One region of the Streptomyces sp. XD-27 genome, then DNA from elsewhere that is predicted to be linked to it. Evidence: riboswitches for the same ligand, from Rfam matches in the RefSeq annotation. Region 1 holds a riboswitch; each other region holds the start of a gene.
The links. Region 1 has a riboswitch for cyclic di-AMP ahead of Q3Y56_RS14160 (C40 family peptidase). Riboswitches for the same ligand answer to the same signal wherever they lie in the genome.

Region 1 (3,201 bases):
TGCTGACCACCGCCAACATCTTCATCGCGGTGATGTGGACGTGATCGCTCACGCCGGGCGGACGTTCCCGTAGATCGGCATCTCGGTGATCGGCGCGATCTTCACGTTGTCGCCCGGCTTCGGCGCGTGGACCATCATCCCGTCGCCTATGTACAGCCCGACGTGGCTGATGTCGTCGTAGAAGAAGACCAGGTCACCCGGCTTGAGCTCGGACGTCGACACCCGCGTGCCGACCTTCACCTGCTCCCACGTGGTGCGCGGCAGCGTCACCCCGGACGACTTCCACGCCGCCTGGGTCAGCCCCGAGCAGTCGTAGGAGTTCGGGCCGGTGGCGCCCCACACGTACGGCTTGCCTATCTGGGCGCGCGCGAACGCGACGGCCTGCGCCGCCTTGGTGGAGTCGGAGGGCGCTGACGGGTCCGTCGTCCCCGACCCGTCACCCGTACCCGTACCGTCACCCGTCCCCGTGTCCGGCCGCTGCTCCTCCTGGCGCCTGCGCTCCGCCTCCTCGCGCTGCTTCTCCGCCAGCTCGGCCGCCTTGCGCCGCGCCTCCGCTTCCTTCTTCTTCTCCAGTGCCGCCAGCCGCGCCTTCTCCTCCGCGGTCAGCTGGGACAGCAGCGTCCTGGCCTGGGACAGCTTCTGCTGGATCGTCTTCTTCTCGGCCTTGAGCCGGCTCTCCGACGCGGTCAGCTCCGCCAGGCTGCGGGTGGCCTTGCCGCGCTGCCGGGCCAGCTCCGTCTGCTGCGTACGGAAGTCGTCGACCGCGTCCTTCTGCCGCCCGGTGAGCCGGTCCATCAGGTGGTTCTGGTCGACGAAGTCCTGCGGGTCGTCGGCGAGCAGCAGGGTCGCGGTGCCGTCCATCCCGCCGTGCCGGTACTGGGCGGCCGCGTACGCGCCCAGGGTGCGCCGGGCCTCGTTCATCTTCTCGGTGCGGGTGGCGGCGTCGGCCAGCAGGCGGTTCACCTCGGTCCGCCGCTTGCCCGCGGCCTCCTTGGCCGCGTTGTACTTCTGCGTGGCGGTGCCCGCCTGCCGGTAGAGGGCGTCGACCTTCTTCTTCACCTCCTCGACCGTCGGCTTCGGCGCGCGCGGCGCGGCGTTCGCGGTCTGCGACAGGAGGGTGACCGAGGCGAGTGCGGCGGTGGTGACCCCCACGGCCGTGCGGCGGCCGGCGGGCGACTCGAGCAATCGAGGACGCGGCTTGCGGTGCGACGCCAAGGGAGGCGACTCCTTCCGTGGACCGCCTACCGGGTTAGCTGTCGGGTTCGGGCGTACGGAAGGCTGCCCTACGGCCGTACGTGCGACGTACGGGCCGATTCACCCCAGATTGTGCGGGTGGGTCCCCGGCTCCGGAACCGCCTGAGGGGCGGGCCGGACTCGGCGGTGGCGGCACGCGCCGGCTTCGGTCGCCGACAGGGAGCGGGCCGCCTGAGCGAGCACCGTAGCCAACCAGTGAGGCCCCTGGGAAGGCTGGTGTTCGATTTGCCCGAGATCTTTCCGTGACATTGTCGTGTCGGCTGTCAGTGGCGGGCCCTAGACTCGGTGGGCGATGAGCAGCAGCCTCTTTGATGACAGCTTCCTGGCGGACCTCGACGGCGCGGAGCCGCCGCCCGAGGATCCCCAGCCCGACGGTCCCCCGGTCGGGGAGGAGGTTCCGCATGACCTCTTCGGCGACACTTTTAACGTGCCCGTACCGAGGGAGCCGTACTACCGCGACGGCGCGCCACGCCCGGTCGCGGACCCCGCCGCGCTGCTGGAGGGGCTGAACGAGCAGCAGCGGGCCGCCGTCGAGCACCACGGCGCGCCCCTGCTCATCGTCGCGGGCGCCGGATCCGGCAAGACCCGTGTCCTCACCCACCGCATCGCCCACCTGCTCGGCGCGCGCAAGGTGCACCCGGGCTCCATCCTCGCGATCACCTTCACCAACAAGGCCGCGGGCGAGATGAAGGAGCGCGTCGAGGAGCTGGTGGGCCCGCGCGCCGGCGCCATGTGGGTGATGACCTTCCACAGCGCGTGCGTGCGCATCCTGCGCCGCGAGTCGAAGAAGCTGGGCTTCACGTCCTCGTTCTCGATCTACGACGCCGCCGACTCCAAGCGGCTGATGGCTCTGGTCTGCCGGGATCTGGACCTGGACCCCAAGCGCTTTCCGCCCAAGTCGTTCAGCGCGAAGATCTCCAGCCTCAAGAACGAGCTCATCGACGAGGAGACCTTCGCCGACCAGGCCGCCGACGGTTTTGAGAAGACGCTGGCCGAGGCGTACGCGATGTACCAGGCGCGGCTGCGCGAGGCCAACGCCCTGGACTTCGACGACCTCATCATGACCACGGTCAACCTGCTCCAGGCGTTCCCGGACGTCGCCGAGCACTACCGCCGCCGCTTCCGGCACGTCCTGGTCGACGAGTACCAGGACACCAACCACGCGCAGTACACCCTGGTGCGCGAGCTCGTCGGTACGGGCACCGACACCTTCGACCCGGCCGAGCTGTGCGTGGTGGGCGACGCCGACCAGTCCATCTACGCCTTCCGCGGCGCCACCATCCGCAACATCCTCCAGTTCGAGGAGGACTACCCGGACGCGCGCACCATCCTGCTGGAGCAGAACTACCGCTCCACGCAGACGATCCTCAGCGCGGCCAACGCCGTCATCGAGCGCAACGAGAACCGGCGCCCCAAGAACCTGTGGACCGAGGCCGGGGCCGGGGCCACCATCACCGGTTACGTCGCCGACACCGAGCACGACGAGGCGCAGTTCGTCGCCGACGAGATCGACCGGCTGACGGACGCGGGCGACGCCAAGGCCGGAGACGTCGCCGTCTTCTACCGCACCAACGCCCAGTCCCGTGTCTTCGAAGAGATCTTCATCCGTGTCGGCCTGCCCTACAAGGTCGTCGGCGGCGTGCGCTTCTACGAGCGCAAGGAGGTCCGGGACGTGCTCGCGTATCTGCGGGTGCTCGCCAACCCCGAGGACACCGTCCCGCTGCGCCGCGTCCTGAACGTGCCCAAGCGCGGCATCGGCGAGCGCGCCGAGGCCATGATCGAGGCCCTCGCGCTGCGCGAGAAGATCTCGTTCGCGCAGGCGCTGCGCCGGGTGGACGACGCGTACGGCATGGCGGCCCGCTCGGCGAACGCGGTGAAGCGCTTCAACGCCCTGCTGGAGGAGCTGCGCACGATCGTGGAGTCCGGCGCCGGACCCGCCACCATCCT
Region 2 (3,201 bases), 2.2 Mb from region 1:
CGTTGCCTCACTCGCCGCCTTGCGGACGTGCACCGGCACCGCGGTCACCGCCATGGAAAGCGACTTCGGGCTCCTCGACTTCGAGGGCCGCTCCTTCCCCGGCTGGTACCACCACATGACACTTGTCTCCGCGGCGTACACCTACCAGCGCCTGTCCCGGAGCTCGTTCCCGCAGCCCTCTCCGTGCTGCTCTCTCAACATCTCCGACCACACTCAGGAACAGCCGCAGAATGCCGAGCTGAGGGGCTGAGGGCGAGGGGATGCGGGCCCCGGAAAACCGCCGGGGGAACAGTCCCCGGGGCCCGCGGTGCCGGCGCCGGCGCGCTGCTGAGGCGCGACCGGGCCGTGGCCTGTCGATGCCCGACGTGGACCGCGCGTCGAGCAGCACGGCGGTGCCCGGTCGAGCGCCCCCGCAGGTAGCACGGGCAAGACGGCCGCGGCGCCCGGCGCAGGGTACGGTCAGCTCACCCAGCCCGTGTAACGCCGACCGCTCCACGGGGCGCGCCGGTCGGGGCGGCGGCCGCGCTCGCCGGATTCGAGCATCGTGGACACCGCTCTGACGAGCCAGGCGTTGACCGACAGCTGCTCGCGGCCGGCGGCCTCCTCGATCCGGGCCTTGAGATGCTCCGGCGGCCGGAAGTTGATACGGGCCGTCGCGCCCTCCTCCCCGGTCGCCGATACCGGCGCCATGGCGGACAGCGGTGGCGCCACACCGTTGTGCGACCGTTCGAAGCCCCCTTCGACCTCATCCACGAGCGCATGATCGGTGGGGGGTAGTGTCACCACGAAGGTCGGGTCGAGCCCGCGCAGCCGGATCTCGACCGACCCCGGGGCCAGGTCCCGGGTGATCTCGTCCGCGGCGGCCGACAGAGCGTCCAGCAGAACCAGCCGGACTGCGGAGGACAGCGGTGTCACGAGGCGTTCGGCGAGTTCGCGTGCTTCCTCGTCACCCGCCTCGACGGCAACCGAGAGCTCTTGGCGCAGGTTGTCGACATACCGCATAAGCTCCATGGCGCCATCATCGCTCCACTATGGCGCCACAGGCAAGCCATTCGATTGCCGTGTTGCACCGCCACCGGGGCGCGCCTGCGTCGCGTTGTCCTGCCGACAGGACGGCGACCTGCCCCACCTCAGGGCCCGGCCCGCAACTCATCGATCAAATCGGACTTTTAACGCCTCATGCCGTTATAGCGGACCTCCGTGGCCGAGGTCACAGGAATACCGATGAACCCGTGACCCCACCGTGGCATCACATAAGCAATGCGTCAGATCGGTTACCGCGCGCTTTTCCGTGACGCCGCTGCGCAAGATCTCCATTTCACTGCGAAAGAGATCCAAAACGCAGCGTGACATAAATACCGTGTCAATTCGGAAATGGATCATCGCCCCATGTCACGCGGCTTGTGACCGTGAATTTCTTCCGCTTACGGTGGCCGCCGCTCCCGCAGCCATAGAGGCTCGGGGGACCCGAAGCCGGAGCGCCGAATCCTGCCGCCGGCCGAGGAGAAACGACGACGCATCACGGCAGGAGCGGGGGAACCAGGTAAGTGCCGAGTCGCGGATCCCGCGAATCGGCTTGGGGTGAAGACGCGTTGCGGTGGCAGTGAATGCTGCCCTCTTACGCGGCCGGGCAACTCCAGCCCGAACCCGACAGCTCACCTCGCAGGCGTAGGAGAGGAACACCCCTATGTCTGCTCGCGGACGTCACCGTCGCTATAACCCCGGCCGCATCGCCAAGGTCTCCCTCGCGCTCGCCGCGAGCGGTGCCGGCGTTGCCCTTCCCTTCGTTGGCGCCACCGCGGCCAACGCCGCCTCCGTGGACACCTGGGACAAGGTCGCGGACTGCGAGAGCTCCGGCAACTGGAGCATCAACACCGGCAACGGCTTCTTCGGCGGCCTGCAGTTCACGCAGTCCACCTGGGAGGCCTTCGGCGGCACGAAGTACGCGCCGCGCGCCGACCTGGCCACCAAGGACCAGCAGATCGCCATCGCCGAGAAGGTCCTGGCCGAGCAGGGCCCGGGCGCCTGGCCGGTGTGCTCCGGCAAGGCCGGGCTGACCCAGGGCGGCCCCGCCCCGGCGATCTCCCCCGACGGCGCCAAGGCCGCCCCGCGGCCGCCCCGAAGGCGCAGGCTCCGAAGGCCGAGGCCCCGAAGGCCGGCCCGAAGCACGCCAAGCCCGCCGCGCCGGCGCAGGAGCAGAACTACACCGTCGTCAGCGGCGACACCCTGTACAAGATCGCCCAGACGCACGGCGTCGACGGTGGCTGGCAGGCCGTCTACGAGGCCAACCGCGAGGTCGTCGGCGACAACCCGAACCTCATCTTCCCCGGCCAGGACCTGTCCCTGACCGAGCAGGCCGCCACGCCGCGCGCCCCGAAGCACGCCGCCCCGAAGCCGGCCGCCCCGGCGCACGAGGCCCCGAAGCCCGCCGCCCCGGCGCACCAGGCCCCGGCCACGGGCTGGACCGCCCCGGTCGACGCCCCGATGGGCACCCCGTACCACCAGGCCGGCAGCGCCTGGTCCAGCGGCTACCACACCGGCGTCGACTTCCCCGTCGCCACCGGCACCGGCATCAAGGCCGTCGGCTCCGGCACGGTCGTCTCCGCCGGCTGGGGTGGCGCCTACGGCAACCAGGTCGTCATCCGCCACGAGGACGGCAAGTACAGCCAGTACGCCCACCTGTCGTCCCTCTCGGTCACCGTCGGCGAGACCGTGACCGGCGGCGAGCAGATCGGCCTGTCCGGCACCACCGGCAACAGCAGCGGCCCGCACCTGCACTTCGAGATCCGTTCCGCCGCCGGCTACGGCTCGGACGTCGACCCGCTGGCCTACCTGCGCGCCCACGGCGTCAGCATCTGATCCTCCGGCACCAGCCGAACCCGATCAGACAGCGCCAGCGCGTCGTCACAGACCACGCCCGAGGCCTCCGGCCCGCACTTCCCCCCTGCGGCGCCGGACGCCTCGGGCGTCGGATTTTCCCCAGCCCTTTCGGCCTTTCCGGGTGGACGTCACTCTTCGGGAGGGCTCTCCTCGGGGAGGCTCTCCCACGCCTCGCCCTCGCCCCGTAGCTCGTAGCCTCCCGCCTCCGCGATCGACCGCGCGTGCGCCCGGCTGCGGAGCGCGACCTCGTGGGTCTCGCTCTTGACCTCCGCGTGCACGCCCGCGGCATCCGTGATCGCCTCGATCGCGTGCGTCTCGTAG
Region 3 (3,201 bases), 2.8 Mb from region 1:
CCGCATCCTCCTCAACGCCGCCATGGACGTCGCCGAGCAGGTCGTCTCCGAGCTGTCGCGGGTCACCGGGTGCGAAGGCTGCACGTACGCCGGATCGCTGCGCCGTATGAAGGAGACCATCGGGGACATCGACGTCCTCGTCGCCGCCGACCGGTCGGCGGCGTTCATGGACGCGTTCAGCGGTCTGCCGTACACCGCCGAGGTCATCGCGCACGGCGAGAAGAAGACCTCCATCCGCACCACCAAAGGGCTCCAGGTGGACCTGCGGGTGCTGCCCCCCGACTCATGGGGCGCGGGCCTGCAGTACTTCACGGGCAGTAAGGCGCACAACATCCGGGTCCGCGAGATGGCGGTGCGCCACAAGCTCAAGCTGTCCGAGTACGGCCTGTTCCACGCCAAGAGCGGAAGGAAGATCACCTCGCAGACCGAGGAGGAGATCTACGACCGGCTCGGCCTGCCCTGGATCCCGCCGACCCTGCGCGAGGACCGCGGCGAGGTGGCCGCCGGGCTGCGCGGCGAACTCCCCGAGCTGGTCACCGAGGAGGACATCCGCGGCGACCTGCACACGCACACCGACCTCACCGACGGCCTCGCCCCGCTGGAGGAGATGGTCGCGGCCGCGGCGGCCCGCGGCTACGCGTACTACGCCGTCACCGACCACGCCCCGGACCTCGTCATGCAGCGGATGACCGACGAGAAGATGCTCGCCCAGCGCGAGCGGGTGCGGGAACTGGACCGCGAGCACCGCCGGATGCGGGTGCTGCACGGCACCGAGCTCAACATCGGCCCCGACGGGGACGTGGACTGGCCCGGCGACTTCCTCGAAGGCTTCGACGTGTGCGTGGCCTCGGTGCACTCGCACTTCAGCCAGAGCCGGGAGGCGCAGACCCGGCGGCTCATACGGGCCTGCGAGAACCCGTACGTCGCGGTCATCGGCCATCCGACCACCCGGCGGATCGGCAAGCGGCCCGCCATCGACGCCGACTTCGACGCGGTGTTCGAGGCGTGCGCCAGAACCGGCACGGCGCTGGAGGTCAACGCCCATCCGGAACGGCTCGACCTGGGCGACGAGGAGATCCTGCGCGCCAAGCGGTACGGGGTGAAGTTCGCGGTGAACTCCGACGCCCACGCCACCCCCCATCTGGCGTACATGCGCTACGGCGTGGGCACCGCGCAGCGGGGCTGGCTCACCCCCGACGACGTCATCAACACCTGGCCGCTCCAGCGGCTGCGCCGCTTCCTGCGCGAGGGCCGGAATCGATCACTCCACCAGGCGGATTCCACTCGTTCGTGAGAGAACAACTCCCGTTGCACGAAGGCACGTTCAGGCCCCTCGGTGAAGGAGTGCGGAGTCTCCCGTGGCATTGGAATTCCGAAATACGGCCGACGTGAAGAAGTTCACAGAAAGCCATCTCGGCTCTGAAGTCCGATGGTTGATGGTGCAGGATCTCCTCCCGGTACAAGATCCCGTCACCGAGGCGGGACCATCCGGGCGGACGCCGAGTCCTGCCGCCGCACCGGATGGCCGGACAGATACGCACAGCGGCAGGAGCGGGAGACCCAAGCACGGCGGACCACGAACACGGTGGTCCTTGGGGTGAAGCCACTTATGTGGCCGGGCAACTTCGCCGGCCCGAACCCGACAGGTCATCTTTCGCAGGCGGATGACGAAGGGCTTCGGCATGTCCGCGATTTCTCGCAAGACCGTGCTTCCCCGTATACCCGCGCTCATATCCAGGACGGGTCAGGTCTCGGCGCTCACCGTGGCGACCGTCACCGCGTCCCTGCTGGTCCCGGGTATGAGCTCCGACGCACAGGCGGCGACCTTGGGATCCAAGGCGCTCAAGATCGCCGCATCGAAGAAGGGCGCACCCTACTCGTACGGGGCAGCGGGCCCCAACCGGTTCGACTGTTCCGGGCTGACGCTCTATTCCTACAAGAAGGCGGGCAAGACGCTGCCGCGTACGGCGGCCGCCCAGTACAACAAGTCCCGGCACGTATCCTCGGGTTCTCGTAAAGCCGGTGATCTGGTGTTCTTCCATTCCGGCGGCAGCGTCTACCACGTCGGGATCTACGCCGGAAAGAACCAGATCTGGCACTCGCCCAAGCCGGGGAAGTCCGTCCGGCTGGAAAGGATCTGGACCCGCCAGGTGTGGTACGGACGGGTCAACTAGGCAATTCCGGGGCGGGCCAGGACCGCAGGGTGCGCCGACTGGTGAACCGGTGCTCGCGGCCGGTGACCGGGTCGGTGAACGCCAGCTCCCGGGCGAGCAGCTGCAGCGGTTCGCTGAAGTCGTCGGGGGCGGGATCGCCGACCACCGGGTAGACCGGATCGCCGAGGATCGGTACCCCGAGCGCGTTCATGTGCACCCGCAGCTGATGGGTGCGCCCGGTCACCGGGCGCAGCCGATAGCGGCCGAGCCCGCCCCGGTGCTCGACCAGCTCGACGCGGCTCTCGCTGTTGGGCGGGCCCGCCACCTCCCGCGCGGCCATCACTCCGCGCTCCTTGACGATCCGGCTGCGCACCGTCCGCGGCAGCGTCAGCCCGGGGTCGTGACGAGCGACGGCCTCGTACTCCTTGCGCACCGCACGGTCCTGGAACAGCGACTGGTACGTGCTGCGGTGCTCCGGCCGGATCACGAACATCACGACGCCCGCGGTGAGCCGGTCCAGCCGGTGGGCGGGGCTCAGCTCGCGCAGGCCCAGGTCCCGGCGGAGCCGCACCAGGGCGGTCTCGGTCACGTGGCGGCCACGGGGCGTGGTGGACAGGAAGTGCGGTTTGTCCACCACCAGCAGGTTCTCGTCGCGGTGGAGCACCTCCAGCTCGAAGGGGACCGGCACCTCCTCGCGCAGCGGCCGGTAGAACCACAGGAAGGCGCCGGGCGTGAAGGGGGCGCCGGGCGCGACGGGCCCGTCCGCCCCGACGATCCCGCCCTCGTCCAGCAGGGCGTCGACCCGATCGGGCCCCAGCGCGGGCAGCCGGTCGACCAGGTGGTCCCGAATCGTCGCCCAGTCCCCTTCGGCGGGCAGCCGCAGCCGGACCGGGTCGATGCCGTCGCGCTGCGGCAGGGGGCGGGCGGGGCGGTGGTTCTGCGTCTCATCGTGCTGCCAGCCTATGGCGTGCCCGGCCCTGGTCGGCCCGGCCGGCCCTTGCCCGGCCCGGCACCGGACCCCTGGGGCGGGGGTGGGCCGGGCCGCACG

Region 2: it holds a riboswitch for cyclic di-AMP, as region 1 does, so the genes downstream of both, Q3Y56_RS24175 (transglycosylase family protein) here and Q3Y56_RS14160 (C40 family peptidase) in region 1, are expected to answer to the same signal.
Region 3: it holds a riboswitch for cyclic di-AMP, as region 1 does, so the genes downstream of both, Q3Y56_RS02565 (C40 family peptidase) here and Q3Y56_RS14160 (C40 family peptidase) in region 1, are expected to answer to the same signal.

The regions. Positions count from the first base shown of each region.
Region 1 covers NZ_CP130713.1:3,356,553-3,359,753, reverse strand. The annotation lists gene Q3Y56_RS14165 (hypothetical protein) at 1-44, shown strand, start outside; gene Q3Y56_RS14160 (C40 family peptidase) at 49-1,215, opposite strand; cyclic di-AMP (ydaO/yuaA leader) riboswitch at 1,223-1,390, opposite strand; gene pcrA (DNA helicase PcrA) at 1,547-3,201, shown strand, end outside.
Region 2 covers NZ_CP130713.1:5,538,026-5,541,226, reverse strand. The annotation lists gene Q3Y56_RS24185 (transposase) at 1-250, shown strand, start outside; gene Q3Y56_RS24180 (hypothetical protein) at 460-1,011, opposite strand; cyclic di-AMP (ydaO/yuaA leader) riboswitch at 1,503-1,682, shown strand; partial or broken gene Q3Y56_RS24175 (transglycosylase family protein) at 1,688-1,978, shown strand; gene Q3Y56_RS24170 (peptidoglycan DD-metalloendopeptidase family protein) at 2,035-2,859, shown strand; gene Q3Y56_RS24165 (hypothetical protein) at 3,009-3,201, opposite strand, start outside.
Region 3 covers NZ_CP130713.1:596,045-599,245, reverse strand. The annotation lists gene polX (DNA polymerase/3'-5' exonuclease PolX) at 1-1,294, shown strand, start outside; cyclic di-AMP (ydaO/yuaA leader) riboswitch at 1,488-1,678, shown strand; gene Q3Y56_RS02565 (C40 family peptidase) at 1,683-2,174, shown strand; gene Q3Y56_RS02560 (pseudouridine synthase) at 2,167-2,841, opposite strand.